DNA from 3 places in the Streptomyces sp. NPDC059668 genome. Region 1 is predicted to be linked to each of the others. Evidence: riboswitches for the same ligand, from Rfam matches in the RefSeq annotation. Region 1 holds a riboswitch; each other region holds the start of a gene.
What was found. Region 1 has a riboswitch for cyclic di-AMP ahead of ACFV2J_RS18010 (NlpC/P60 family protein). Riboswitches for the same ligand answer to the same signal wherever they lie in the genome.
Positions count from the first base shown of each region.

Region 2: it holds a riboswitch for cyclic di-AMP, as region 1 does, so the genes downstream of both, ACFV2J_RS08185 (C40 family peptidase) here and ACFV2J_RS18010 (NlpC/P60 family protein) in region 1, are expected to answer to the same signal.
Region 3: it holds a riboswitch for cyclic di-AMP, as region 1 does, so the genes downstream of both, ACFV2J_RS02645 (transglycosylase family protein) here and ACFV2J_RS18010 (NlpC/P60 family protein) in region 1, are expected to answer to the same signal.

Region 1 covers NZ_JBHWEL010000022.1:7,541-17,141, reverse strand. Annotated here, with positions in the region: gene ACFV2J_RS18045 (PspC domain-containing protein) at 1-1,168, opposite strand, end outside; gene ACFV2J_RS18040 (PspC domain-containing protein) at 1,347-2,636, shown strand; gene ACFV2J_RS18035 (LuxR C-terminal-related transcriptional regulator) at 2,633-3,442, shown strand; gene ACFV2J_RS18030 (hypothetical protein) at 3,500-4,132, opposite strand; gene ACFV2J_RS18025 (NlpC/P60 family protein) at 4,250-5,341, opposite strand; gene ACFV2J_RS18020 (hypothetical protein) at 5,747-6,100, shown strand; gene ACFV2J_RS18015 (tellurite resistance/C4-dicarboxylate transporter family protein) at 6,078-7,055, opposite strand; gene ACFV2J_RS18010 (NlpC/P60 family protein) at 7,241-8,395, opposite strand; cyclic di-AMP (ydaO/yuaA leader) riboswitch at 8,403-8,575, opposite strand; partial or broken gene pcrA (DNA helicase PcrA) at 8,972-9,601, shown strand, end outside.
Region 2 covers NZ_JBHWEL010000007.1:66,392-75,992, forward strand. Annotated here, with positions in the region: gene ACFV2J_RS08170 (TetR/AcrR family transcriptional regulator) at 1-329, shown strand, start outside; gene ACFV2J_RS08175 (GNAT family N-acetyltransferase) at 665-1,300, shown strand; gene ACFV2J_RS08180 (hypothetical protein) at 1,537-2,481, shown strand; cyclic di-AMP (ydaO/yuaA leader) riboswitch at 2,717-2,892, shown strand; gene ACFV2J_RS08185 (C40 family peptidase) at 2,952-4,682, shown strand; gene ACFV2J_RS08190 (lamin tail domain-containing protein) at 5,292-6,695, shown strand; gene ACFV2J_RS08195 (diacylglycerol/lipid kinase family protein) at 6,840-8,210, opposite strand; gene ACFV2J_RS08200 (response regulator transcription factor) at 8,625-9,329, shown strand; gene ACFV2J_RS08205 (sensor histidine kinase) at 9,326-9,601, shown strand, end outside.
Region 3 covers NZ_JBHWEL010000002.1:48,790-58,390, reverse strand. Annotated here, with positions in the region: gene ACFV2J_RS02675 (class I SAM-dependent methyltransferase) at 1-1,104, opposite strand, end outside; gene ACFV2J_RS02670 (NAD(P)/FAD-dependent oxidoreductase) at 1,564-2,961, opposite strand; gene ACFV2J_RS02665 (exopolyphosphatase) at 3,414-4,355, opposite strand; gene ACFV2J_RS02660 (DUF501 domain-containing protein) at 4,784-5,311, opposite strand; gene ACFV2J_RS02655 (septum formation initiator family protein) at 5,360-5,836, opposite strand; gene eno (phosphopyruvate hydratase) at 5,937-7,223, opposite strand; gene ACFV2J_RS02645 (transglycosylase family protein) at 7,523-8,215, opposite strand; cyclic di-AMP (ydaO/yuaA leader) riboswitch at 8,220-8,383, opposite strand; gene ACFV2J_RS02640 (transglycosylase family protein) at 8,567-9,571, opposite strand.

The DNA.
Region 1 (9,601 bases):
CCTTCGGGACCACCACTTCGAGCCGCCCCGCGCCCACCTCCGCGCGCGCCGTCACCGTCCGTCCCTCGGCCAGGTCGAGCCGGCTCAGGTCGAGGGTGCCCACGCCCGTGCCGAGTTCGTAGTTCTTCCGTACGTCCGCGACGGCGGCCGGTGTCCACTCCGTCCGCTTCCAGTGCGTGCTGATGTCCTTCGGCAGGGCCACCGAGCCGGCCAGCAGAGCCGCCGTGAGCACGGCCAGGAAGAGCGAGCCCGCGCCCGTACGCCCGACGAACGCGCTGAGCGCGATACCCAGGCCGAAGACGACGAGCGCGCAGGACAGACCGATCTGCAGGCTCGGACCGAGCGGCCGGTCGTGCCACGTCAGGCCCGAGCCGAGGCCGCCCGCGACGAGCGCCAACAGGAACACCCAGCCGCCGATCCAGCGCGGCCCGCGCGGCCGCGGCTCCCGCGACGCGCGCAGGTCCGGGCGGGGGATGCCGCGGGCGATGGCCACCGCCGCCGCGACGTCCCGGTCCCGGGCGTCCCGCGGGCCCCAGAGATAGCCGGTGCCGCCGACGTGCGAACCGTCCTTGACGATCGGGTCGCGCCACCAGGAGGGGTAGGAGGCGGGCACCGGCGGAGCCTGTGCCTCGGGCGGGGCGTCGGCCACGGCCTGGGCGGCGAGCGGGTCCGGGTCGGGCGCGCCGCGCTGCTGCGACCAGTACCCCGCGCCCGCGAGGAGCAGGGTGAGGACCACGGCGAAGGTGAGCACCCCGCCGTTGTTGAGCATGGAGAGGAAGACCCCGCAGCCCACGAGGGCGAAGAGCACGGCCGTCAGCGCCTGGCCGTCCACCCGGCCGGTGAGGAGCTTGCGCACCTCGTTCTCGTCCTCGTCGTCGTACGGGACGAACAGCCAGAAGAAGCCGTACAGGATGAGACCGATGCCGCCCGTCGCGGAGAGCACCGCGAGCACGATCCGGAAGATCACCGGGTCCATGTCGCACTGCCGCCCGAGGCCCGCGCACACCCCGCCCAGCATCCTGTGCCGCCGGTCGCGCCGGAACCTGTGCGGGGCCTCGGGCGCCACCACGTCGTCGTGCGCGCGCGGCCCGTCACCCGTGGCGGTGCCCGGCGGCGGGGCGCCTGAGCCACGGGGCGGCTCCGCTGCCGCGCGCTGCTGATCTGTCATGTGTCCATGGTGACGGGCGGGAAGGCGCGACGGGAGTCGGGACGACCCTGGCCGAACCCTGATATCGGCCCTGACGGGTCCGCGCGGAGCCCTTCGAGCACCGGCTCGTCGAAGATCAGGGGAGTCTCGGGGGTCGACCCTGATGCTCCGGCCGCCCGGCCGTGTGAACATCGTTGGCATGCCGGAAGCCGCAGCAGTGCCTCTCGACGACCCGCGGCCCCCGCGCAAGCTCTACCGCAGCAGTGACGGACGCTGGCTCGGCGGTGTGGCGCGGGGGCTCGCCGGGCATCTCGGGCTGCCCGTCATCTGGGTGCGGCTGGTCTTCGTCGGCCTGTTCATGGCGGACGGCCTCGGCGCGCTGCTCTACGCCGCCTTCTGGTTCTTCGTACCGCTCGGTGTCGGCGGGGTCGACTCCGAGCGCGCGCCTGCCTTCACCACCGAGACCGCCCCCGACGGCCGCCGCAGACTCGTCGCCCGCAAGCCGGACCGCGGCCAGATGGTCGCCCTGCTCCTCATGGTCGTCGTGGCCATGGTCTTCGTCGGCAACGTGAACCTCGGCGGCGGAGCCAAGGCGTACCTCTGGCCCACCGTCCTCGTCGGCGCGGGCGTCGCCCTGGTCTGGCGCCAGGCGGACAACGCGCGGCGGGCCCGGTGGGTGGAGGTCGGCCGCCGCCGCCGGACGCTCACGCTGCTGCGGTCCGCGGCCGGTGTCCTGCTCGTCACCGCGGGCGTCACCGGGATATTCGTCCTCCAGGGCTCCGCGGCCCACCTCGGCTCCGTCCTCCAGGCGGCGCTCGCCGTCCTCGTCGGCACGGCGCTCCTCGCCGGCCCCTATCTCGTCCGCATGACGCAGGACCTCTCCGAGGAGCGCCTGATGCGCATCCGGGCCCAGGAGCGGGCCGAAGTGGCCGCCCATGTCCACGACTCGGTGCTGCACACCCTGACCCTGATCCAGCGCAACGCGGAGAATGCGAACGAGGTGCGCCGGCTCGCCCGGGCCCAGGAGCGCGACCTGCGCGCCTGGCTCTACAAGCCGGAGGGCACCGGCAAGGACGAGGCCGACGAGCCCACCACCCTCGCCGAGGCGGTCCGCCGCGACGCCGCCGAGGTCGAGGACAAGCACGGCGTCCCCATCGAGGTCGTCGTGGTCGGGGACTGCCCGCTCGACGAGGGCCTGAGCGCACAGATGCAGGCCGCGCGGGAAGCCATGGTGAACGCCGCCAAGTACGGTGGCGAGGGCGGCGCCGTACAGGTCTACGCCGAAGTCGAGGGAAGGACGGTCTTCGTGTCCGTCCGCGACCGCGGCCCCGGCTTCGACCTCGACGCGATACCCGCCGACCGCATGGGCGTCAGAGAATCGATCATCGGCCGCATGGAGCGCAACGGCGGCACGGCGCGACTGCGCGCGGTGCCGGACGGCGGCACGGAGGTCGAGCTGGAGATGGAGAGGGCGGAGAAGACGTCATGAGCGACGCGAACGGGCCGACGGCCGGATTGCCCGGGCACACCGGCCCCGACGAGCCGAGCGACACCGCGACCGGAGCGGGGGCGGTCACCGGCTCCCCGGAGGCGAGCGGACCGGCCGCCGCCGAGCCGTCCGGAGCGCCGGGCGGACGTCATGTGCGGGTCGTCCTCGTCGACGACCACCGCATGTTCCGTACGGGGGTGCAGGCCGAGATCGGACAGACCGAGCGGACCGGCGTCCAGGTGGTCGGCGAGGCCGCGGACGTCGACCAGGCGGTCACGGTCATCACGGCCGCCCGGCCCGAGGTCGTGCTCCTCGACGTCCATCTGCCGGGCGGCGGCGGTGTCGAAGTGCTGCGCCGCTGCGCCCCGTTGATGAGCGACGCCGAGCAGCCGGTCCGTTTCCTCGCGCTGTCCGTGTCGGACGCGGCGGAGGACGTCATCGGCGTGATCCGCGGCGGTGCCCGGGGCTACGTCACCAAGACGATCACCGGGACCGACCTGGTGGACTCCATCTTCCGTGTCCAGGAGGGTGACGCCGTCTTCTCGCCCCGCCTGGCCGGGTTCGTCCTGGACGCCTTCGCCTCCACCGACGCCCCGCCGGTCGACGAGGACCTCGACCGTCTCACCCAGCGCGAGCGCGAGGTCCTGCGCCTCATCGCCCGCGGCTACGCGTACAAGGAGATCGCCAAGCAGCTGTTCATCTCCGTCAAGACGGTCGAGTCCCATGTCTCGGCGGTCCTCAGGAAGCTCCAGCTCTCCAACCGGCACGAGCTGACGCGCTGGGCGACGGCACGACGCCTGGTGTGACACACGGTCCGCCGGTCCGCGCGGACGCCGGACGTCCCGGTGTTCCGCGGCGGGCGCCTACCGGTGTTCCGCGGTGCGCGCCGGGCCCGGGATGCGCAGCGCCCAGCGGTAGTGGCGTACGGCCTTGGCGATCCCGATGAGACCGGTCGTCCACAGGATCAGGCCGATTCCGACGCCCTGGACGACATCGCTGTACAGACCGGGGCCGGACCCGGCCGGCGCCGCCGCGGCGTAGGACGTCCAGACGCCGATCGCGCAGACACCGAGTGAGGAGAGCAGCCAGAAGAGGCTCAGCCCGGGGGAGCGGAGCCGGGAGTCGGTCGCGGGATGGCGGTCCAACTCGGTCCAGGCCTTCAGCAGTTCGTGCATACGCCGGTCGCTGCGCACGGACAGGGCGAGAGCGAGGAGCGTCGGGGCGAGCGCGGCAAGACCCAGCAGGGCGAACAGCGGGCCGAGGACGACACCGGTGGGATCGCGCTGCTCGATCTGCTGGAGCGGCAGCACCAGCAGGGCCCAGCCGACGATCGCCGCGAGCGCCAGCAGCCAGAGCAGCAGCACCCGGTGCACCCCGAGGCTCCGTCCGCGCAGTTCCTCCAGCACCCGGCCCCGGTCGGCCAGCAGGGCCGCCCGGTCCGGCCAGGAGCGGATGTGCGCGGGCGGCGGAGGCGGCGGCAGCAGGAAGCCGGGCATCAGGACCTCTCGGACGACGGAACGGAGTCCGCGTCGACGCTACCGCGATCCACCCCCGCGCCCCCACCACGCCGATCCGCCCCGGTGTCTTCGCGCCACCCGGGTGGACCTGTGCGCTCAGGCCACCCGGGTGGCTCCCGCGAACGGCATCTCGTCGACCGGCGCGAGACGCACCGGCGCGGTGGGGTTCGGGGCGTGGATCATCATCCCGTTGCCCACGTAGATCCCCACATGGCTGATGCCCGAGTAGAAGAACACCAGGTCGCCGGGGCGGAGTTCGGAGCGCGAGACCCGTCGGCCCGCGTTGATCTGGGCGTACGTCGTGCGCGGCAGCTGGACGCCCGCCGAGCGGTACGCGGCCTGGGCCAGGCCCGAGCAGTCGAAGGCGTCGGGCCCGGTGGCGCCCCAGACGTAGGGGCTGCCGAGCTTCCCGTAGGCGTACGAGACGGCGGCGGCCGCGCGAGAGTTGGGGGCCGCGACCGAACCGGCCGAGGGCGACGAGGGTGCCGGGCCCAGGTCCCGCGCGGCGGAACGCGAGGCGTGCCGTGCCGTGCCCGCGGCACCGCCGGCCGCCCCGGGGTCCCCGAGCCGTGCCCGCTGCTCGTCGGTGAGCCGCGACAGCAGCTGTCGCGCGGAGTCCAGCTTTCCGGTGATCGTCTTCTTGGCCCGCTTCAGCTCCGCCTGCCGCGCGGTGAGCGACGCGAGCTCGATGTGGGCGGCCCCGCGCAGCTGCTCGATCTCCCGCAGCTGTTTGCGGACCCGGGCCACCGCCCCCGCCTGCCGGTCACCGACCCGCTCGGCGAACGCGGCCCCGTCCAGGTACTGGTCGGGCCGGTCGGAGAGCGCGAGCTGCAGAGCGGGGTCGAGGCCCCCGCTGCGGTACTGCGCCGCGGCGATCGAACCCAGCGCGTCCCGTGCCGCGTTGAGCCGGTCCTCCTTGCGCGCCGTCTCGTCGCGCAGGTCGTGCAGCCGCCGTGACGCCTGGTCGGCCTTCTCCTTCGCCCCGTCGTACTTCTCCGTGGCGACCTCGGCCTCTTGGTACAACGTGTCGACCCTGGCCTTCACCTGCGCCGGGGACAGTTGCGGCTCCGCGTGCCCGGTGCCCTCGAATCCGGCCGTCGTCGCCGCGCCGGCGAGGGCGATGGTCGCGGCCGTGCGGACCGTATGGCCGCCGAGTGAGCGCTGTCTGGGCTTGCGGTGCGCTGCCACGAGGGCCCACATCCTTCCCGGGGGACGTGACCGCCGGGGAGTGCGCGGTCATCGGTGACGCGTCCGGCGGCGGCCCACACAGGGGGAGCGAGTCGCCGCCGGACCTTTCTCGGCGGTGGTGTCCGACTGCCGCCCCTGGCCCGGGCGGCGGTGGGGAGCCGGGCACCTGGTGGAGGACGCTAAACCTGAGGGTGAGGGCGCGGTAACACCATGTGCGGAACTGGCGGAAGTGGATCGCCCGGTGACCGTATGTGACCGTGATTCCGGTGTGCCCCCGGCGACTTCACACAGGGTGATGACCGATGGGACGGTTCCGGGACGATCCAGGGTTCTCAGGTGCTACGGGCCGCCAGGGGGTGGGCCGGTGCGAAGAGGGACACACACCGCCGATTAGGCTCCGGCCCCATGGACGTACTCATCCATCTCTTCGTGGGCCTGCACATCATCGGCATCGCCTCCCTGCTCGGCGGCTTCCTCACCCAGATGAAGGCGATGGGCCGGGGCACCGCCCGGTTCGTCCCGGCCATGCTGCACGGCGCGCTGACCATGCTGGTCACGGGTGTCGTCCTGGTCGGTCTCAACCAGGCCGACGACCACGCGGTCAACACCGTCAAGATCGGCGTGAAGCTGGCCCTGCTGATCGTGATCCTCGGGCTGGTCTACGTGAAGCGGGACGACGAGAAGGTCGACAAGGGCCTGTTCGGGCTGGTCGGGCTGCTGACGACCGCGAACATCTTCATCGCGGTGCTGTGGACCTGACGGTTCCGGCCGCCACCAGCAGCCAGGCCGCCACCGAGATCCACAGCAGTACCTGCCCGACCCCCCTCAGCCACGCGAAACCGACGGCGTCCGCGACCGACAGGGCCGCCGCCGCCGTCATGGCCATCGGGAACACGGTCGCCCACCGCCGCACGTCGTACCGCGGACGCCGAAACAGCAGTTCCGCGACGGCCAGCACGGCGTACCAGGCGAGCGTCACCATGATCAGCGCCTGGGTCATCCAGCGCATCACGCCGTTGTCGTCGTAGTTCCACAGAGAGGTGTCCGCCTGGTAGGCGAGGACCAGCTTCGACGCGGCCAGCGCCGAGATCGCGAGCGCGCCGCCCGCGATCCAGTGGTCGCCGCCGCCGGTGGCCGTCTCCCGGAAGTCGAAGCACGTCAGCGCCACCACGTAGAGCACCAGGAACCCCAGCCAGAACAGGACCAGCGCCGCGTACGCGAGCCAGTCCACGCGCGCGGCCCCGGCGAGCGACGCGGCGAGCACCGCGAGGGCCTGCGTGGCCACGCACCCCAGGAACACGCTTCCGGGCATCCGGAGCCGCAGTCCTCTGACGAGGAGGCAGAGGAGCCCCGGCCACAGCACGGCGGCGAGCGCGAGCAGCACCTCCGCGGCCCCGAGCCATCCCAGGTCGGTCAGCCGGGTGCCGAGCACGGCGGTCGCGGCGACCCCGGTGAGCGCGCTCGGCGTGCCGGCCTCCTCCAGCCACCGGTCCCGCTCCCGCAGCAGGCGCACGGTGAAGTCGACGGCGAACCCGAGCCAGGTGACGGCCGCCAGGACCAGTGCGATCAGGGACAGGACCTCGGCGCCGGTCTCGTGCAGCCCGACGGAGAGGATGCCGGTGGCCAGGACGGCGGCCGCGGCGGCGGGCGGGCTCTCCGCCCACCAGGTGCGGAGTCGGACCCACGGGCTGCGGGGCGGCGAGGTGGCTGGCATGGCCCCGATGCTAGGGATCTTCTGCCGGGTTGCCCGTGGGGCGCGCGCGTCCTTCACGAATGCGCGGCGGGGCGGGCGGGCGCGGACAGGGCGGCACGGGGGTGCGCCGGCGGGCGGCGCGGAGGACGCGGGCACGCGCGCGGGGAGCCCGGGGGGCCACACGCGCGCGTGCCCCGCGGCGGCGCTCAGGCCGGGCGCACCACACTGTGGATGGCGTAGAAGATCGACTCCTCACGGACGTACGCACCCGGCTTGGGGGCGTGGATCATCATCCCGTTGCCGATGTAGAGGCCCACGTGGCTGATGTCGTCGTAGAAGAAGACGAGGTCTCCGGGCTCGACGGCGGAGAGGGAGACCGTGGTGCCCACGTTCACCTGGTCGTAGGTGGTCCTCGGGAGGGTGACGCCGGCGGCCTTCCAGACGGCCTGGGTGAGACCGGAGCAGTCGTACGAGCCGGGTCCGGTCGCGCCCCACACGTACGGCTTGCCGATCTGGGCGCGGGCGAAGGCGATGGCCTTGGCGGCCTTGGCGGCGTACGAGGAGTCGCCGGCCGGGGTCCCGGAGGTCCCCGTCCCGGTGGTGCCGGACGGTGTGCCCGGCTGCCGGGCCGTGTCCCGGGCCTTCCGCTCCGCCGCGGCCCGCTCGGCGGCCAGCTCGGCCGCCTTGCGGTCGGCCGCCTCCCGCTTCTTCTTCGCGATCGCGGCGAGCCGCGCCTTCTCGTCGGCGGTCAGCTTCGAGAGCAGGTCGCGCGCCGCGGCGAGCTTGCCCTGGACGTCGGCCTTGGAGGTCTTGAGCGCGTCCTGCGACGTGGTGAGCGTCCGCAGGCTCCGGGAGGCCTCCTCGCGCTTCTTCGAGGTGGCGGACCGCTCGGTGACGTAGTCGTCGACGGCCGCCTTCTGGCGGCTGGTCAGACGGTTCATCAACTGGGTCTGGTCGAAGTAGTCCTGCGGGTTGTCGGCCAGCAGCAGGCTCGCGCTGCCGGGCGCGGACGCCCCGGTGCGGTACTGGGCCGCGGCGAACGAACCCAGCTCCTCGCGCGCGGTGTTGAGCTTCTCGGTGCGCCGGGCCACGTCGTCGAGGAGGGAGTCGACGCGCTTGCGCTGCTGGGCGGTCCTCTCCCTGGTCGCGTTGTACTTCTCGGTGGCGGTCTCGGCCTGGTGGTAGAGGTCGTCGACCTTCTTCTCGACCTCTTCGAGGGTCGGCCGGGGCTCGGCCGGGGGTGCGGCATTGGCCGTCTGCGAGAGCAGGGCCACGGAGGTCAGGGCGGCCGTGGCGAGGGCCGGGGTCCGTATGCCCGTCCGGCGGGTGCCCGGAGGACTCCACTTGCGGTGCGACGCCAAGAGAGGCGACTCCTTCCGTCATCCGCCTACCGGGTTAGCTGTCGGGTTCGGGCGGGTGCTTCCGGAAGGTTTGCCCTACGGTCCTCGCCCCAGAGGCGGTTGGACCGATTCACCCCAAAGTCGGTTGGGTCCCCGGCTCCGGTGGCCGCGCGGGCGCGCCGGACTCGGCGGAGGCCGCTCGGCCCGGCGACGTTCGCCGGTCGGTGTCGAGCGGTCTGCCCGGCACGCTAGCCAACGCGTAAGTGTTCTGTGAAGTTTGATGTGCGATATGCCCGATACATTTTCGTGACCTGGACCGCCGGGGCCTCCGGAGTGGCCGCCCGTAGCGGGACGGTCCCGGAAGGTGAGCGCGCGTGGGTGGGGGTCGGGCGGTCCCCGAGGGTGAGGGCGCGTCGCTGGGGGTCGGTCCCGGAGGGCGGGGGCGGCGTCGGTGGGGGACGGCCTCGGAGGGGGGCGCGTCGGTGCGGGAGGAGGGCGCGGTTTCCGCGCGGTCCCGGGCCGGACTCCGTGGGAAATCCGGCCCAGTTCTCGGGGTGGCGGCGGGTTGTCAGTGCGGCCGCCTAGACTCGGAGAGCGATGAGCAGCCTCTTTGATGACAGCTTCCTGGCGGACCTCAAGCCTTCCGGGGCCCATGAGGAAGAGCCCCCGCCGCCGCCCGAGGACGAGGCGGCGGAGCCGCTTCCGGACGACCTGTTCGGCGGCCGCTTCGACGTGCCCCCGGACCGCGACGCGTACTACCGCGACGGCGCCCACCGGCCCGCCGTGGACCCGGCGGCCCTGCTGGACGGGCTGAACGAGAACCAGCGCGCGGCCGTGGTGCACTCCGGCTCCCCGCTGCTCATCGTGGCCGGCGCCGGCTCCGGCAAGACCCGGGTGCTCACACACCGGATCGCGCACCTGCTGGGCGAGCGCCATGTCCACCCCGGCCAGATCCTCGCGATCACCTTCACGAACAAGGCCGCGGGCGAGATGAAGGAGCGCGTCGAGCAGCTCGTCGGCCCGCGCGCCAACGCGATGTGGGTGATGACCTTCCACAGCGCGTGCGTGCGCATCCTGCGCCGCGAGTCGAAGCGCCTCGGCTTCACGTCCTCGTTCTCGATCTACGACGCCGCCGACAGCAAGCGCCTGATGGCCCTGGTCTGCCGCGACCTCGACCTCGACCCGAAGCGCTTCCCGCCGAAGTCGTTCACCGCGAAGATCTCCAAC
Region 2 (9,601 bases), on a different contig from region 1:
TGGCGGCCGACGAGGCCATCCTCGACGTCCTGCGCACGGCCGGGTTCCCGCTGCCGGACACGGTACGGATCTACCAGGCCTTCATCGACCAGACGCTGGCCTTCGCCGCGCTCGACGCCGCCTCGCTGGCACTGCCACGCGAGAGCCGCAGCGCCGACGAGGACATGTGGCGTTCGACGTACGCCCGGCTGCCGCGCGCCACCCATCCCCGGATCGCGGAGGCGGCGCCCCTCCTGGCGACCCGCATGGTCGACAGCGCCTATCCCACGGCCCTGGAGATGCTGCTGGACAGCGCCGGGGCGCAGTGGGAGACGCTGCGCGCCGGGTGACGGCGTCGGCCACCGCGTCACGATCGCGCGCCGGTACGGTTCCCTGGCCGGGAGCCGGGAGCCGGGAGCCGGGAGCCGGGAGCCGGGAGCCGGGAGCCGGGAGTGGGGAGTGGGGCGCCCGACTCCGGAGGCCGTGAGCCGGACGCCGGATAGCGGGAACCGGACCGCGGGCGGTTCGAGCGGGTCGACGGGCGGGCGGACGGGCCGGAGCGGAAGGCCCCGCAGGCGGAGACGGGCCGGTCGGGCGGGGACGGGCCGGACCGGCGAAGCGGTTCGAGCGGTTCGGGCGGTTCGGGCGCTGGCGGGAGCGCTCCCATGCCGGAAGGATACGGCCCATGACTCACCAGCCGACGATCCGCCCGTACAAGGCCGAAGACCGTGCCGCGGTGGGGCACGTGTGTGTGATGACGGCCCACGAAGGAGGCGACTCACGGGCTCTGTATCCCGACCTGGAACTGATGCCGACCTTGTTCGCGTACCCCTACTGTCATCTCGAACCGGAACTCGCCTTCGTGCTCGACGACGGGACGGGCCGGGCGGTCGGCTACGTCCTCGGCACCGCCGACACCGCGCGGTTCGCCGGCGACCTCCGCGCCGTCTGGATACCGACGGTCGCCACGCGCTATCCACGGAGCACGACGCCACCGCGCACGCCGGGCGACACGATGATCGACCTGCTGCACCGCCCCGAACGCATGGTCCTGCCCGAACTGGCCGCCCATCCCGCGCATCTGCACATCGACCTGCTCCCGGACTGGCAGCGAAGGGGCCACGGGCGGGCGTTGATGGACACCTTCCTCGACGCGCTCGCCGATCGCGGTGTCCCGGCCGTCCACCTCGGCATGGTCACCGCCAACACGTCCGCCCGCGCCTTCTACGATCGTCTCGGCTTCCACGAGATCCCCGTACCGGAACCGGGCCCCTTGACCTATCTGGGCAGGCCGACGGGCCGCGCGCGCCGCACGTCCTGAGCCGCGCGGGTCGTGGAGGTGGTGCGGGCCGTGCGGCCCGTGGGGTCGAGCCCGCGACAGGGAGAGGGCGCGGCCGGAGTCAACCTTATGAAGATCTCGTCCCTCTATACGAGGAGACGTCCTGCGGGTGGTGGGGGGAGAGGGCATTGCTTAGGGCGGTGGAAGAGCGTCGCGGCGATGTCGGCAACGGTCATGCACGGACGGCGGGGCCCGATGGGGGGCCGCCGCCGTCCGCCGTGCGCGACGGCGCACGCGGGCGGCCGGGCGGCACGCCGTACCGGCTGGTGTCGTTCGTCGGCCGCACCCTGCGCGGTGAGTGGCACGGCATCGTCGTCGAACCGTTCCGGCAACTCGTGCGGCGCGGACTGTCCGGACTCGTGCTGGCCTTCGTGGCCGCCTTCGGGGTCATCTTCTTCCACGCGATCGCCCAGCATCCGACCGGCGCCACGGTGGTGCGGCTGACCGGCGGGGTGAAGGCGTCGCTGCCGCTGCCACTGGCCCTGTTGCGCACTCCCGTGTCGCTGTACGTCCCCGCCCTCGACCTGCCGGTGTGGGCGGGCATCACTCAGCTGTTCCTCGCGTTCGCCCTCGCCGAACTCGCCCTCGGCCGGGCCCGGACCCTGGCCATCGCCTACGTCACCACGCTGGCGGGCACCCTCACCGTCCGCGTGATGATCGCGATGGGCCCGGGCTGGTGGGGTCTGGGGCTGCCCCCCGAGATCGGGCAGGTGCTGGACACCGGCCCGTCCGCCGCGGTGGTGGGCCTGTTCACCTACCTCGCGGTGGTCCGACGCGCACCCGTGGTGTTCGCGCTCACCGGGGGCTCGATGGTGTGGGAGTCGATCGTCAGACCCAATCTGGCGGGTCGGGAACACCTGATAGCCGTGGCGGCCGCGATCGTCCTGGGGCTGCTGCACGGACGCGCGCGAAGACCCTTGCGGGCCCTGGCGGTGCTGCTCGCCTCGCGCCGAGCGGACCCCGGTCCGGCCGGCGGCGGTCCGGACCCGGACCCGAACCCGGACTCGGTGGAACCGCCGGTGCCACCGTCCACGACGGGGACTCCGTCCGTGGCGGGAACAGGGTCCGTGACCGCATCGTCGGCCCGGCCCGAACCGTCGGCTCCGGCGATCCCGCCGGACCCCGCGATCCGCGCCGACGAGCCGCGTGCCCAACTGTGCTGACGCGGGCCGGGAGCCGCTCCGTGCGGCCGCACGGCTTCAGAGGCCACGACGAATCGGGCTGTGCCGCCGAGGACTTGAGCCGGTGGCCGGTGCGCAAACTCACCCGAGATCGGGAGTACGACGAAGGTCACAATTACATATCGGACACTTCGCACTTCAATCTTCACGCGAGGTACACAAGTTGGCTAAGTTGGCGCCAGGCCACACGACTTCCTCCGGCGAACCTCGCCGGGTCGCTTGGCCTCCGCCTAATCCGGTGCGGCCTCACGGCGACCGGAGCCGGGGACCCAACCGAAATTTTGGGGTGAATCGGCCCGACTGCCCCACCGGGCAGGGGCCGTAGGGCATACCTTCCGGATCTGTCCGCCCGAACCCGACAGCTAACTCGGTAGGCGGAGCACGGAAGGAGTACGTCTGCCATGGCGCCGGAACGCACCCCGGGCCCTGGAGGCAGCAGCAGCCTCCCCGGCATGCCCAGCTCCGCACCCGCGACAGTGGCCCGCTCCTCGGCGGACCTGTTCCCGCAGAGCCCCGACTCCGCCTCCCTCGCCGGAGGCGACGCTCCGAGCCGCGAAGAGGTCCAGCAGCGGATCAGCTCCCTCTACGACCGGGCCGAGGCCGCGACCGGGAACTACAACGCGACCCGCGCGATGACCACCGGTTCGCGCAGTCGCGTCAACCCGGCCCGGGACGCCGGGCGCAGGGGCGCCGACGCCGCCGGGGCCGACGTGTCGCGGCCCTGGTTCGACGTGGGCCGCGCCCGGCTGGGACCGACCGTGCCGGCCCGGCTGCCGGCCGACCGCACGCCGAAGCGCCCGGCCGAGGCGCTCCCCGCGCCCGCCGCGAAGCGCCTGGAGGGCGGCCCTGCCGCCCGCGCCCTGGAGACCGCGGCTCGCCCCGTGCCGGAGCTGACCGCCGGACCGGGAGCGGGGCCCGTGGCCGCGTTGACCGCAGGACCGGCGACAGGGTCCGTGGCGGAGCCGGCCGCCGGGCGGGCCCTCGCGGCGCTGCCGGCCGGCGGCGGGGCGCGGCAGGAGGCCGTCAAGGCGCTGCCCGCGCCGACCGCCGAGTCCGGCCACTCCTCGCTGAAGCACCGCAAGGAGCAGAACCGGCGCAAGCTCGCACTCGCCCGTGAGCTGCTGTCCCGGCACGTCGTCCAGCAGCGGAGCACCCCGGTCGCGGCGATCGAGGCGCCGCCGGTTCAGGAGGTCTGGCCCACCCCGGAGGAACAGGCCCGTCGCGAGGCCGAGGAGCAGTGGCGGCGTCAGCAGGCGGCGGGCCCGGGCATGGGCGCGTCCCTGAACACGGCCGCGCCCGCGGGCATGAGCGCGTCCGCCGGTTCGGACGCGTCCCTCGGTGCGGGCACGCCCCTCACCCCGGACATGACGTTCACCTCGGGCATGACCTTCGTCCCGGACACGGCGTTCACCCCGGAGACGACGTTCGCCCCGGGCGCGTTCACCCCGGACACCACGTTCGCGTCGGGCATGACGTTCACCTCGGACACGGCCTTCGCGTCGGGCACGGCCTACGCTCCTGAGCTGTCCTACGCACAGGACGTGGCCTACGCTCCCGGCGGGCTCCCAGTACCGGACCTGCTCGGTGCCCCGGACCTGCTCGGTGTCCCGGACCTGCCGTTCCCTCCGGAGCCCCCCGTCGCGTCGGCGACGGCGTACGTCCCCGCCATGGCCGTCGCCCCGGCCCCGTCGGTCGGGTCGGCTCCGTTCGCCCCGTCCGTCGTCCCCGACCCGTCCTTCCTCCCGGCCGCGACGGTCGACGCGGGGATGTCCGCCACCGCGGGCGCGGTCATGGGCGGCGGCGACACGTCGGGCTCGGGGTACGACATGAAGGCCGCCAAGGCGGTGGCCTTCGCCCGTGCCCAGATCGGCAGGCCGTGTGTCTGGGGCGCGGCAGGTCCGGGCTCGTACGACTGCGCGGGCCTCACCCGGGCCGCGTGGACGGTGGCCGGGGTCGCGCTCCCGCGTACCGCGCGCGACCAGGCCACGGCCACCACGCCGGTCCCGCTCACCGACATCCGCGCCGGCGACCTGATCTTCTTCTACGGGGACGTCAGTCACGTCGGCCTGTACATCGGCAACGGCATGATGATCCACGCGCCGAGCCCGGGGGCGTCCATACGCGAGGAGTCGATCTTCTACGCCGGACAGACGGCGATCCACAGCGCCGCGCGGCCCGCGTAAGGGGCCGAGCGGGATCGCGCAGGGCCGGCGTCCCACGGCCGCCGGCGCGGGTGCCGAGGCGGCCGGTACCGCAAGCCCGTCCGACGCCCGTGCCGACCCGGCACGGGCACCGGGCCGCTGCCCAGGGGAGACACGGCGCCGGGCACCCGCCTGGGCCAGGCGCGCGTACCCGTGCGAAGTCGCCCAACGGGTGCACGTGCACGGCTACTTGTCCGGGACGGTCGTGCACGACGCGGTCCCGCTGACCCCATGAGGTCCTGAGGACAGGCGAGTTGAACGCGGAAGCGACCAGCCGCGCCGCGCCGGTGCCTCGTCCCTCGGCGCGCGGTTCCTACGTCGGCCGAGTGACGGCCGCTCGTCCCTGGCGTATGCGACGGCATGCGTGTCGAGGTGCCGGCGCCTGGGCGTCGGCACCGATCCTGGCGCACAACTCGCGCCGGTAGATGCGGCCTTGGCCCGGCCGAGGGCCCAGTCGATCAAGTCCGTTCGGCGTGTACCCGCTCTGTTCGCGGCGTGTTCAGTCCGTGGTCGCCGGTGTGCCCGAAGCTGCGCCGGGAGCGTGAGCGCGCTCCTTGTCTGCCCGACCCCCTGAAAAGAGGACCGGCCACCTTGCGTACGCACTGGCGTAGACAAGCCCCCATCACCGCCGCCGCCCTGATCCTCCTCGCCCTCGGCCTCTCGGGTGCGCCGGCTTCGGCGCAGGACCCGTCCACGGTGCGGATCAACGAGGTCGAGTCGAGCGGCGGCAGCCCCGGCGACTGGATCGAACTCGTCAACACCGGGACCGCCGCGGTCGACGTGTCCGGGTGGATCGTCAAGGACAACGACAACTCCCACTCCTACAAGGTCGGCAAGAAGACGTCCATCGCTCCGGGCGCGTTCCTGGCGCTGGACGTCGAGTCGTCGTTCGGGCTGGGGAGTTCGGACTCCGCGCGACTGTTCCAGACGGACGGTTCCACTCTGGTGGACTCCTACACCTGGACCGATCACGCCAGTACCACGTACGGGCGGTGCGCGGACGGCACCGGCGCGTTCACGACCACGACCGCGTCGACCAAGGGCGCGGCGAACGCCTGCGGCACCACCGGCGGCGGGAGCACCACGTGGCCGGGCGGCACGGCGGTCACCGTCGCCGACGGTTCGAACGTGTTCGGGGAGAACCTCAGCGGCCTGTCCTTCGAGAGCGCGGGCGTGCTCTGGGCGGTGGACAACGGCCCCGGAAAGCTCTACCGGCTCGTGCCCAACGGCGCGACGTGGCGCCCCGACCCGGCCGCCGGCTGGGGATCCGGCAAGGCGCTGCACTACGCGGGCGGCAGCGGTGATCCAGACGCCGAGGGCGTGGTCGTCACCCCCGACGGCATGTTCGTCGCCACCGAGCGCGACAACGGCAACGGCTCCACCAGCATGCCGAAGATCCTGCGCTTCGACACGTCCTCCACCGCCTCCTCGCTGAACGCGACGGCCGAGTGGAACCTCACCTCCGACCTGCCCTCCCTGCCGGCCAACGCCGGGCCCGAGGGCATCTCATGGATCCCGGACACCTTCCTGACCGCACACGGACTGCGCGACGAGCACACCGGCGCCGCCTACGACCCGGCTGGCTACCCCGGCCACGGAAGCGGCCTCTTCTTCACCGGCGTCGAGGACAACGGCACCATCTACGCCTACGCCCTCAGCCAGTCGGGCGGCGGATACACCCGCGTCGCCACCATCACCAGCGGCTTCCCCGGCGTGATGGACCTGGAGTTCGAGCCCGCCACCGGGCACCTGTGGGCGGCCTGCGACGACACCTGCCAGGGCCGGACCTCGACCCTCGACATCAACGCCCAGGGCAAGTTCGCCGTCACCCACACCTATGACCGGCCCACCGGCATGTCCAACTACAACAACGAGGGCTTCGCCCTCGCCCCCCAGTCCGCCTGCGTCTCCGGCCACAAGCCGGTCATGTGGTCCGACGACTCCAACGACGGCGGCCACGCACTGCGCGCCGGCACGCTGAACTGCACCCCCTGACACCATCGGGAAGGGGCGGGGCGCGACAGCCGCTCCCTGCCCCGCCTCCCCTGTCGGACGACCGCGGGGGAGGCGGGGCCCTCCGTACGGGACGTGGGCGTCGTGCCGTCCCCTGGGCCGTCCCCGAAGCAAGTCGGACCGGTTTCAGGCGCGCCGGGCCGTGTCCTCGGCCTGAACGGGCCCACGGGTGTGGGGCGTCCGGCCCGCTGTCGTCGCGAGCTCGCGCAACCGGCGCCAGTTCAGGGGCGGTCGGAGATCGGGCACGCCGGGACGCTTCCTCGGGACCCGGACGCGCAGTGCGCCGGGGGCGACGCGGCAGTGGACCGGGGTGGGCAGCATCAGGGCCTCGCCGTCGACGCCGGCCTCGATCTCCGGTCGGTCCGCGTCGACGACCACCTCGCGGGTGGTGAGGACCGCGAGTCCCTCCGCAGCAGGGTCGAGCACCAGGGCCGCCGCCTCGGCCGCGCTGTCGACCTTGATCCCGAGGACGCCGAGCAGCCCGGAGTCGAGGCGTTCGCGGCGGCCGATCCCGGCCGGATCGTTCGTACGGTAGGGGTTGTTGCTCACCAGCACGGCCTGCGGGGCGTCGAGCGTCACCCCGTCGGTGCGGGCGGTGAGCCGTGCCCCGCGTCGGCGGGTGAGCAGCTCGGGCAGGAGCTCCAGGATGGTGCCGACCTTGTCGTCGCGGTACGCCGGGCTCTGCACGACCGCCGCGTAGGCGCCGAAGGAGGCGTTGTTGACGAACGGATGCTCCGCGGCGAACCCGAGGTCCACGCGGAGTTCGACGCCGTCGGTGAGTGCGTCGAGGCAGCGTGCGGGGTCCTCGCGGTCGAGTCCGAGGTCCATCGCGAAGTGGTTGCGGGTACCCGCGCAGATGACCAGGAACGGCAGACCGTGTTCGGCGGCGACGGCCGCGACGAGGGCCTGGGTCCCGTCACCGCCCGCGACGCCCAGCAGATCGGCGCCGTCGGCGACGGCCGCGCGCGCCAGCTCGGTGACGTCCTGGTGCTCGTCGGGGTCGAGGAGGACGACCCGCGCGCCGAGCCGTTCGGCCTTCTCCACCAGGCCGAACCTCGTCACCTTCCCGCCGCCGGAGCGGGGGTTCATGACCAGGAAGGGGCGGCGCGGGGGCGCCGTCCTGCGTTCCCGTGCCCGCCGAGCGCGGGGGCGGTCGCCGCGCAGCGCGTGACGTCCGCTCCAGACGGCCACGGCCCACAGCAGCAAGGACACCGGCGCGGCCCAGAGCAGGGAGACCGCGAACAGGGCGACGACGGCGGCGGGCGTGGCCACCGCCAGCAGGGCCGCGATCCAGCGCAGCGGGCCGCGCCGGGTCAGCGTCCACCATGCCGCGGCCGCCGTGACGATCACTCCGACCAGCGCGAGCGCGAGCAGCAGTACGCCGCTCAGGCCGCCCTTGGCCAGCGGCAGCAGCACCGCCAGCGCCGCCGCGGCCAGTGCGGCTCTGGCCGCCCATCGTTGTCCGCCGCGGGGCGCGCCGCTCGTGTCCTCGGTCATCGTTCCTCCAGGGATGCACGGATGCGCCGGTGCACGGACACGCCGGTACGCCGACGCGCCGGTGCGGGGATGCGCGAAGGCACGGATCGACGGTGCCCGGGCCGGTGCGGCCCACTCCACCACAGACGGCGCGCGGAGTGATCGAGGACCCGGTACGGGCGCGGGCCGTCACCCGGGAAGGGGATCCGGACGGACCGGTCGGACCGGTCGGACCGGGCGGACCGGGCGGTGGGCGGCAGTCGGCGGTCGGCGAGGCGCCGTCGGTACCCCTCGGGAACGGGTCCGGCACGACTGATGCACGATGGGCGGCGGACCCCGCCGAACACGGGGCCCGGTGCACCCCGCCGTACCGGAGGGAACAGCGGCACCGAGGGACGGCGGCGCGAAGGACAGCGGCACGGAGGGACAGTGGCGATGAGCTCAGACCGGGGCCGGGTCCTGGTCGTCGACGACGACGCGGCGATACGCCGCTCGCTGGAGCGCGGACTGCGGCTCGGCGGATTCACCGTGGACCTGGCCGACGGTGGCCGCCCGGCGCTGGCCGTGGCCCGGACGAGACCACCGGACGTGATCGTGCTGGACATCTCGATGCCGGACCTCGACGGCATCGAGGTGTGCAGGACACTGCGGGGCGAGAACAACGACGTACCCGTGCTGATGCTCTCCGCGCTCGACGAGACCGCCGACCGGATCGCGGGACTCCAGGCCGGCGGCGACGACTATCTCGTCAAACCCTTCGCGTTGCAGGAGCTCGTGCTGCGCCTGGAGGCACTGCTGCGCCGCAGACCGCCGCGCGACACCGACACCGTACGGGTCGGCGGCCTGCTGATGGACCCCGCGGCCCGCCGGGTCAGCCTCGACGGACGGCCGGTGGACCTGACCCGGCGTGAGTTCGAGCTCCTGCACGTCCTCGCGCGCAACGCCGGCCTCGTACTCAGCCGGGACCAACTCCTCGACCGCGTATGGGGATACGACTTCGACGTGCGCACCGACGCGGTGGACACCTTCGTCAGCTACCTGCGCCGCAAACTGGAGTCCCCGGACCGCGCCCGGATCATCCACACCGTACGGGGCGTGGGCTTCGTCCTGCGGGACGACCGGACGGAGGAGGAGCGGTGAGGCTGTCCACGCGGATCGCGCTGGCCGTCGGCGCCACCGTGCCCGTCCTGGTCCTGGCCACCGGCTGGCTGTTGCTGCGGCTGGTCGCGGCGGATCTGCACGACCAGCAGGACGCCCATCTGCGCGAGCGCGCGGCGACCGTGGCCAAGGACGCCCGGGGACTGCTGCGCGCGAGTGCCGCCGACCGCTCGGCCGCGGTCGAACAGGCGCGGCAGCGAAAGCTGTTCACCTCGGCCCTGGACGTCGGCGTCCGCCTGATCGGCCCGGACGAG
Region 3 (9,601 bases), on a different contig from region 1:
CTCCAGGTTGGCGACCCAGCGGCGCAGGGTGAGGGCGTAGTGCTCGCGGATCGACTCGACGTCACGGACCTCGAAACCGGCCCGCTCCAACTGCGTCACGGTCGTGCCCACCGGGGCCAGTTCGCCGTCCGGGAAGACGTACGCGTCGATGAACTCGTCGACCGAGTAGGCCGATTCGTCGCGCTGCGGCCGCCGCCCGATCTGGTGGTTCAGCAGCCGTCCGCCCGGCGCGAGGAGCCGGTACAGCACCTCCGCGTACTCCAAGTAGCGCTCGGCGCCCACGTGTTCGGCCATGCCGATGGAGGAGATCGCGTCGTACGGGCCGTCCGTGACGTCCCGGTAGTCCTGGACCCGGATCTCCACCCGGTCGGTCAGACCCTCGTCCGCGACCCGCTTACGGGCGTACGCGGCCTGCTCCTGCGAGAGGGTCACCCCGACGACGCTCACACCGTGCTCACGGGCGGCGTGCATGGCCATCGAGCCCCAGCCGCAGCCGACGTCGAGGAGCCGCTGACCCGGCCTCAGGGCGAGCTTGCGGGCGATGAGTTCGAGCTTGTCGCGCTGCGCGCCCTCCAGGGTGCCGTCGTCCTCCCAGTAGGCGCACGAGTAGACCATGGAGGGACCGAGGACGATCTCGTAGAAGTCGTTGCCCACGTCGTAGTGGTGGCTGATCGCACGCCGGTCGCTGCGTTTGGTGTGCAGGTGACGGCGTCTGCGAACCTCCTCGCGGGGCGGGGCGGGCGGCAGCGGGGACCCGGCCATCCGGACCAGCCCCCGGGCCGCGGCGCGGACCTCGGGGTCACGCAGGGCCTCCACGAGGGTCCGCGCGCCCTCGCCCCGGTCCCAGATGAGCCCCGACACCAGGTCCAGCGCGGTGTACAGGTCGCCCTCCACGGCGAGGTCGCCGGAGACCCAGGCGCGGGCGAGACCCACCTCGCCCGGTTTCCACAGCAGCCGGCGCAGGGCGCGCCGGTTGCGCACCACGAGAGCGGGGGCGTCGGGCGGGCCCGCCTCCGAACCGTCCCAGGCGCGGATACGCACCGGCAACGGGGACCCCAGCAACTGCTCGACAAGGCTCTTCAGCCGCGGCGCGGCGTCCTGCATGGCGTACACCTCCGAGACAACACTCCCGAACGCTCCAACACCACGTAAACACCTACCGGCCTCCTGCGCAGTCCCCCTTCCGCGTTACAGCTGGGCAAAATAGCTGTAGCCGCCACGCTTTTCGTCCCCTGGAGCATCGCCATCGCCCGAAGGGCTCGTCCTCAAACGCCGGACGGGCTGAAGATGCGGGCCCGCGCCGGAGATGGGGGCGCGGGCTGACGATTCCGGCCGGGGGCATGTGTTTCAGCCCGTCCGGCGTTCGAGGACGAGGCCGTCCAGGCCGATGCGGGGGTCCGGGGGCGGCAGCCCCCGGGGACGCGCCGCACGCCGGACCTTCGGCGCAGGCCCGCACCTCCAGAACCCCCGGCCCCTACGGCGCACGCCGAAGGGGCCTCCCGCACCACGGATGGCGGAAGGCCCCTTCGGGCTGGACAGTCTGAAACAGTGACCGACGGCGGGTCAGGAGGCCTTGGCCCGCTCCTCGGTCTTCGCGGCGACGGGCGCCGCCGCGGCGGCAGCCGGAGCCGGCTTCGCCGCCTCGTAGAACTCCTCGCGCGGAGTCTCCATGGCCCCGAGCGAGACGACCTCACGCTTCAGGAACATCGCGAGGGTCCAGTCCGCGAAGACGCGGATCTTACGGTTCCACGTCGGCATGGCGAGACCGTGGTAGCCGCGGTGCATGTACCACGCCAGACGACCCTTGAGCTTGATCTTCGTCTTGCCCATGACGATCATCGCGACGCCCTTGTGGAGGCCGAGGCCCGCGACAGCACCCTTGTTGGCGTGGCTGTAGTCCTTCTGCGGGAAGCCCCGCATACCGGAGACCACGTTGTCGCCGAGCAGCTTGGCCTGACGAAGCGCGTGCTGCGCGTTCGGCGGGCACCAGGCGTTCTCCACGCCGGCCTTGCGGGCGGCGAGGTCCGGCACCTGGGCGTTGTCGCCCGCGGCCCAGATGTAGTCCGTGCCCTGCACCTGCAGCGTGGTCTGGGTGTCCACGTGGCCACGCGGGCCGAGCGGCAGACCGAAGCGGGAGAGGACCGGGTTGGGCTTGACGCCCGCCGTCCACACGATCGTGTTGGAGTCGACCTCAAGGCCGTTCTTCAGCACGACGTGACCGTCGACGCAGGAGTCCATGGAGGTGGAGAGGTAGATCTCGACCCCGCGCGACTCCAGGTGCTCCTTGCCGTACTGGCCGAGCTTGGGGCCGACCTCGGGAAGGATCTTGTCCGCGGCGTCGACGAGGATGAAGCGCATGTCCTCACGGGACACGTTGCCGTAGTACTTCGACGCGTCGCGGGCCATGTCCTCGACCTCGCCGATGGTCTCCGCGCCCGCGAAGCCACCGCCGACGAAGACGAAGGTCAGCGCCTTGCGGCGGACCTCCTCGTCCGTGGTCGAGTCGGCCTTGTCCAACTGCTCGAGAACATGGTTGCGCAGGCCGATGGCCTCCTCGATGCCCTTCATGCCGATGCCCTGTTCGGCAAGGCCGGGAATCGGGAAGGTGCGGGAGACCGCGCCCATCGCGATGACGAGGTAGTCGAAAGGCAGCTCGTACGCCTCACCCACGAGGGGGGCGATCGTGGCGACCTTGCGGTCCTGGTCGATAGTGGTGACCCGACCGGTCAGAACCTCCGCCTTGGGCAGCACGCGTCGCAGTGGGACGACGACATGCCGCGGGGAGATGCTGCCGGCGGCGGCTTCGGGGAGGAAGGGCTGGTAGGTCATGTACGACCGGGGGTCGACGACCGTGACGGTCGCCTCTCCGTAGCGCATCTTCTTGAGAATGCGCCGAGCTGCGTACAGGCCTACGTACCCACCGCCTACTACGAGGATCCTGGGACGCTCCGTGGTGCTCATGCCATCGAGTATCCACCCGCCCCTCGGGGGTCGCTCGTGCGCCCCTTCACAAGCTTGGGGGTGCCCTCTGCTACACTGCGCGGCTCACGTGACCCAGGTCATGTCCCCACGAGGGAACCAGTGTTCGGGCCGGACCGTTGTCAAGAGCCCGTGAGCTGCCACTCCGAGCGTTCGGGCCCACCGGACCACTCCCCGACTTCACCTGTCGGAAACACTCCCGGAACCCTCCGGTGAGGATCACTCCGGGACCGGCGAGCACCCCTATGGCACCCGAGTGGCCCAGTCGTCGTCCATCAGGGCCGAATTCCTTGTGAAGAACTTCACGAAGTTTTCCGGCGGCGTGTCGCAGAGAGGGCCCGGATGGCCCCCTGCACGCGCTCATGCGTTGTCCGACCTGCTCAGGAGAGGCTACCAGTGGGTAGCAAGCGCTCCCGGGCGCCCTCGGCCAGGGCTCAGGCGACGGACCACGCGATCCCGTCGAGGATGTCGTGCTCGCTGACCACGACCTCCTCCGCCCCGGTCCGCTCCATGATCGCCAGCAGGACGAGGGCGCCGGCGGCGATGACGTCGACACGACCGGGGTGCATCGAGGGGATCGCGGCCCGTTCGGCGTGGGTGGAGTGCAGGAGCCGCTCGGTGATCTCGCGGACCTTCTGCCGCGGGATGCGGGAGTGGTGGATGGCGGCCGAGTCGTAGGCGGGCAGGTCCAGCGCGATGGCCGCGACCGTGGTGACCGAACCGGCCAGGCCCACCAGGGTGCGGGCCTCGCCCAGCGGGACCGTCCGGGCCGCGAGGTCCAGCGCGGCTTCGATGTCGGCGCGGATCGCGTCGGTCTCCGCCGGGGCCGGGGGGTCGCTGACCACACCGGCGTGCACCAGGTGGCGCTCCGTCATCCGTACACAGCCGATGTCCACGGAACGGGCGCCGCGTACGTGGTCGTCGCCGACGACGAACTCGGTGGAACCGCCGCCGATGTCCACGACCAGGTACGGCTTGGCGAGGTCGTCCCGGCCGGTGAGTTCCCTGGTCGCTCCCGTGAAGGAGAACTCGGCCTCCTGGTCGCCGGTGATCACCTCGGGCTCGACGCCCAGGATGTCGAGGACACCGCGTACGAACTCGTCCCGGTTCTCGGCGTCGCGGGAGGCGGAGGTCGCGACGAAGCGGAGGCGCTCCGCGCCGTGCTCCTTGATCACCGCCGCGTACTCGCGGCAGGCCGCGAAGGTGCGGTCCAGTGCCTCGGGGGCGAGACGGCCGGTGCGGTCGACGTCCTGGCCGAGCCGGACGATCGTCATGCGGCGGTCCAGGTCGACGAGTTCGCCTGTCGCCGGGTTCGCGTCGGCGACGAGGAGACGGATGGAGTTCGTACCGCAGTCGATGGCGGCGACCCTGGTCATGAGCTGTGGTCTCCCCTGTGGTGGTTTCCGATTCCGGCGTGCAGCCGTCCGGCCCAGCCTATTTCGCCCCGGCGACCCTGCCCGACCCATCCCCTACCCGGGGCTCCGCCAAGGGGCTGCCGCCCCCTGGACCCCCGCCATCGCCCGAAGGGCTCGTCCTCAAACGCCGGACGGGCTGAAATACCTGGCCTGGGCGTCAGCCTGTCAGCACAGGCCCGCACCTTCAGCCCGTCCGGCACTTGAGGACAAGGCCGTCCAGGCCGATGGTTCCGGCCCGAGCGGAGCCTTCGGGCCGAGCTGCCGGCTCCGGCCAGGGGCGCGCCCTTCAGCCCGTCCGGCGCTTGAGGACGAGGCCGTTCAGGCCGAAGGCGGGGGTCCGGGGGCGGCAGCCCCCGGGGACGGCCGCCGCGGCGCAGGCCCGCCCTCCGCTACCCCTCGGAGACAGCGGCCCCCACGCACGGCCCCTTGCGCCACCACTCCGGCAGCATCGCGATCGCCTCGTCGCCCAGCGGGTTCACGCCGGGGCCCGCCGCCAGGGAGTGCGCCACCAGGACGTGCAGGCACTTCACCCGGTCCGGCATACCCCCCGCGCTCGGGAAGCCGGCGAGCACCTCGATGGCGTCGCGGCGCGCGATGTAGTCCTCGTGCGCGGCCCGGTACGCGGCGGCCAGCTCGGGGTCGGTGGCGAGACGGTCCGTCATCTCCTTCATGACGCCGTTGGCCTCCAGCGTCCCGATCGCGGAGGCCGCGCGCGGACACGTCAGGTAGTACGTCGTCGGGAACGGCGTCCCGTCGGGGAGCCGGGGTGCCGTCTCCACCACGTCCGGCTCGCCGCAGGGGCAGCGGTGCGCGATCGCGCGCAGTCCGCGCGGCGGGCGGCCGAGCTGCTGCTTGAAGGCCTCGACGTCCGCGTCGGTGGGCTCGGTCCGCGGGGTGGGCGGCGGGGGCGTTTCCATGCCTGTGCTCAAGTCACTTTCTCTGTCGTTTCACCGGTCCGTGTCAGCTCACCGGTCGGAGCGGTCGGACTTGTCGACGCCGTCCCAGACGTTGGCGTACCAGGGGCGGGCGGCCGCCCCCCGGTCCGTCCGCGACTGCTTCGCCGCGTCCGGGTCGATCACGACGTATCCGGTTTCACCCGGCATCACATAGTGCAGCCGTTCCCGGATCCGCTGCTCCGCGTACGCGTCGTCCTGCCAGCGCGCCTTCAGGTCCCGCAGCTGTTCGACCCGGGCGCGGGCCTGCTCCTGCTGCCGCTGAAGGTCGGCGATCTCGGCGCGCTGGGACACGTACTGCCTTATCGGGTACGCGAGGGCCACGATCAGGGAGCAGACGACGAGTGCCAGCAGCGCGGCCCGGCCGGTCAGCCGCGAGCGCCGGGCCTGACGCCTGGTCTGGGAGCGGTAGACCCGGGCCGCCGTCTGCTCGCCGAGCAGCCGCAGCCGGGTCGCGGTGGAGAACCGGTCCCGGTCCTTCACGGCCATGTCCCCGCCTCCCCTTCACACGTGCGGACGTCCCCGCACACGGTACGGGACCGGGTACGGGGACGTACGTGCGACTGGCTAAGGCTTAACCCTGCCGGGGTCAGCCCTTGAAGCGCGGGAAGGCCGAGCGGCCCGCGTACACCGCGGCGTCGTCGAGGATCTCCTCGATGCGCAGCAGCTGGTTGTACTTGGCGACGCGGTCCGAGCGGGCCGGGGCGCCGGTCTTGATCTGGCCGCAGTTCACCGCGACGGCGAGGTCGGCGATGGTGACGTCCTCGGTCTCACCGGAGCGGTGGGACATCATGCACTTGAAGCCGTTGCGCTGGGCCATCTCGACGGCGTCCAGGGTCTCGGTCAGCGAGCCGATCTGGTTCACCTTGACGAGCAGGGCGTTCGCGGAGCCCTCCTCGATGCCGCGGGCGAGGCGCTCGGGGTTGGTGACGAAGAGGTCGTCGCCGACGATCTGGACCTTGTCGCCCAGCTTCTGGGTGATGACGTTCCAGCCGGCCCAGTCGTCCTCGTACAGCGGGTCCTCGATGGAGACGAGCGGGTAGGCCGCCACGAGCTCCTCGTAGTACTCCGTCATCTCGGCGGCCGAGCGGGACTTGCCCTCGAACTCGTACTTGCCGTCCTTGTAGAACTCGGACGCGGCGACGTCGAGGGCGAGCGCGATCTGCTCGCCGGGGACGTAACCGGCCTGCTTGATGGCCTCGATGATGAGGTCGAGCGCGGCGCGGTTCGACTCCAGGTTCGGGGCGAAGCCGCCCTCGTCGCCGAGGCCGGTGGACAGGCCCTTGGTCTTCAGGACGGACTTGAGGGTGTGGTAGACCTCGGCACCCCAGCGCAGCGCCTCGGAGAAGGACTCCGCGCCGATCGGGGCGATCATGAACTCCTGGATGTCCACGTTCGAGTCGGCGTGCGAGCCGCCGTTCAGGATGTTCATCATGGGAACGGGCAGCAGGTGCGCGTTCGGGCCGCCCAGGTAGCGGAAGAGCGGGAGGTCGGACGCCTCGGAGGCGGCGTGCGCGACGGCCAGCGAGACGCCGAGGATGGCGTTGGCGCCCAGCGAGCCCTTGTTGTCGGTGGCGTCCAGGTCGAACATGGCCTGGTCGATCAGGCGCTGCTCGGTGGCGTCGTAGCCGACGAGCTCCGGGCCGATCTGCTCGATGACGGCGAGGACGGCCTTCTCGACACCCTTGCCGTGGTAGCGGTTGGGGTCACCGTCACGCAGCTCGATGGCCTCGAAGGCACCCGTGGAGGCGCCGGACGGGACGGCGGCACGACCCGTGCTGCCGTCGTCGAGGCCGACCTCGACCTCGACCGTGGGGTTGCCTCGGGAGTCCAGGATTTCCCGGGCTACGACGACGTCGATGGACGGCACGAGCATCTCCTTCTGGGATGTGACGCGGGTACGCGGGCCGGCGGGGCCCGCACTGCACGGGGCCGCGTTCGGCTCCGCGGGATGAGCCTAACCGGCTCGGAGCGATCGGCCAGCCGCTCGACCACCCCTTGAGCAGAACTGAGGGTAAATATTGTTCCCCTTCGAAACAAAAACCCCCGCTCCGGTGCGTACGGGGGAAGACGCACCGGAGCGGGGAGCCCGTGGGGACGGGGGTGGACCCTCATCGGGTCTCCGGCGTGCAGGCCCCTCCTACGAGAGGCCTGCCGTCCGAGAGGCCCGTCACCTCAGCTGAGGTGGAGCTGCTGACCCGGGTAGATGAAGTCCGCGTCGTCGACGATGTCCTTGTTCAGCTTGAACAGCTGCTGCCAGCCGCCCTTGACCTTCTTCTTCTCCGCGATCGAGCTGAGGGTGTCGCCCTTGACGACCTTGTACTCGCCGTCGCCCTTCTTGACCTTCTTGCCGGTCGGGGTGGAGACGGTCTTCTTCTGGGCCGCCGGGCGCTCGGACGAACGGGAGGCCGCGGTGTCCGTCGACCGGGTACCGGTGCTCTGCGTGCCGCTGGAGGTGGACGGCTTGGCGGGGGTGGTCGTGCCACCGGTGTACGCGGCGCCGGACAGGCCCGTGCCGCAGGTCGGCCAGGCACCCTTGCCCTGCGCGGCGAGGACCTTCTCGCCGATGGTGATCTGCTGCGACTTGGAGGCCTTGTCGGCGGTGGAGGCGTAGGCGGTGCCGCCGTACGCGGCCCAGGTGGAGGCCGAGAACTGCAGGCCGCCGTAGTAGCCGTTGCCGGTGTTGATCGACCAGTTGCCGCCGGACTCGCACTGGGCGACGGAGTCCCACTCCGAGGCGGTGGCGGCGGAGGCGCTGCCGGTCGCCATCAGCGGAGCGGCGATGGCGACGCCGGTGACACCGGCGAGCGTGGCGACACGGGTGGCCTTGGACGGACGGCGGTGCTTGCCCTTGCTGGAAAACAGCATCGAGTGATCCCCTCACCGACGCCTGCGAGGTGAGCTGTCGGGTTCGGGCGGGTGAGTGCCCGGCCGTGCGCTCTCGGCGCACGTCTTCACCCCAAGCCGCTCCCGGTCAACTACCGGGCGCGGCGCTTACCTTGGGTCCCCCGCTCCTGCCTACGGCGCTTGACGCGTCGACTGTTCCCGTACGGCCGCTGGCAGGATTCGGCGTTGCGACCGTCGGGGCCCGCTGTGGCGAGCGGTGATGACCGTAAGCAGTCGATCGGTCGAATTTCAAAGACGATCAGGGCCTTTGAGATCCATCTCTCACTTGCGCCAAACCGGACATTACACGGCGAACCATGACGTGAACTCCCGCTACTTTTCGCCCGGTTCGGCATCAACTGCAAGGCTCTGACCGGGGAGAATGAGGTCCGGGTCGGCACCGACCGTCTTCTCGTTCCCGGCGTACAGCCCGGCCCATCCGCCTTCGAGGTCAAGGGCGTCGGCGATGGTCGAGAGGCTGTCTCCGGTGCGGACGACGTACGAGCCGTCGACGACGGCGCGCGAGGCGCCGGAGTCGCGTGAGGCGTGCCGGCCGGAGGAGTCGTCGCCGCGGCCGTCCACCGTGTCGTCGGTGGAGCTCTCGGCGGCACCGTCACCGCGGTGGCGCCCGGCTCCGGTCGTCGCCCCCTCGGAGGCCGCCGAAGCGTCGCCGCTCCGGCCCGAGTTGCCCGGTTCGCCACCCTTCGTCGACCTCGTGCCCTCGCTGTCCGTCTCCCGAGCGCTGCCGGACTCCTCGTCCGAGGAGGTGTCCGACTTCGTCCGGTTCCCGGTCCCGTCCGAGGACGAATCGGTCGATGACGATTCGGACCGGGAGGAGTCGGACGGAGAGACACCGATCCCCAGCGAGCCCGTCAGGGAGCCGGACCCATCGGTCGAAGAGGATGAATCGGATGAACTGGACGAGTCGCCGGCCACGCCCGTGTCGACCGAGACCTCGCCCGAGCTCTTGCTGAGCCCGGAGAGCGGACCGCAGGTCGGCCAGGCGGCGAGGCCCTGGTCGGCCAGGACCTTCTCGGCGACGGCTATCTGCTGCGACCGGCTGGCCTCGTCGGCGCTCGGCGCGTACATGCGGCCGCCGTATCTCTGCCAGTTCTCCTGCGTCAACTGCAGCCCGCCGTAGTACCCGTTGCCCCCGTCGGCGCTCCACTGACCGCCGCTCTCGCACTCGGCGACCCGGTCCCACGTGGTGCCGTCCGCAGCGGACGCGCCGGCGGCACCGAGCAACGGGATGGCGATGGCCGATCCGGTCACCCCTGCCGCGACGATGAGGGCCGGAGCCTGACGGGGGCGACGATGGCGGCCGTTCCCGGAGAGCATGCGAGAGCCTTTCACGTGACTGCAGGTGAC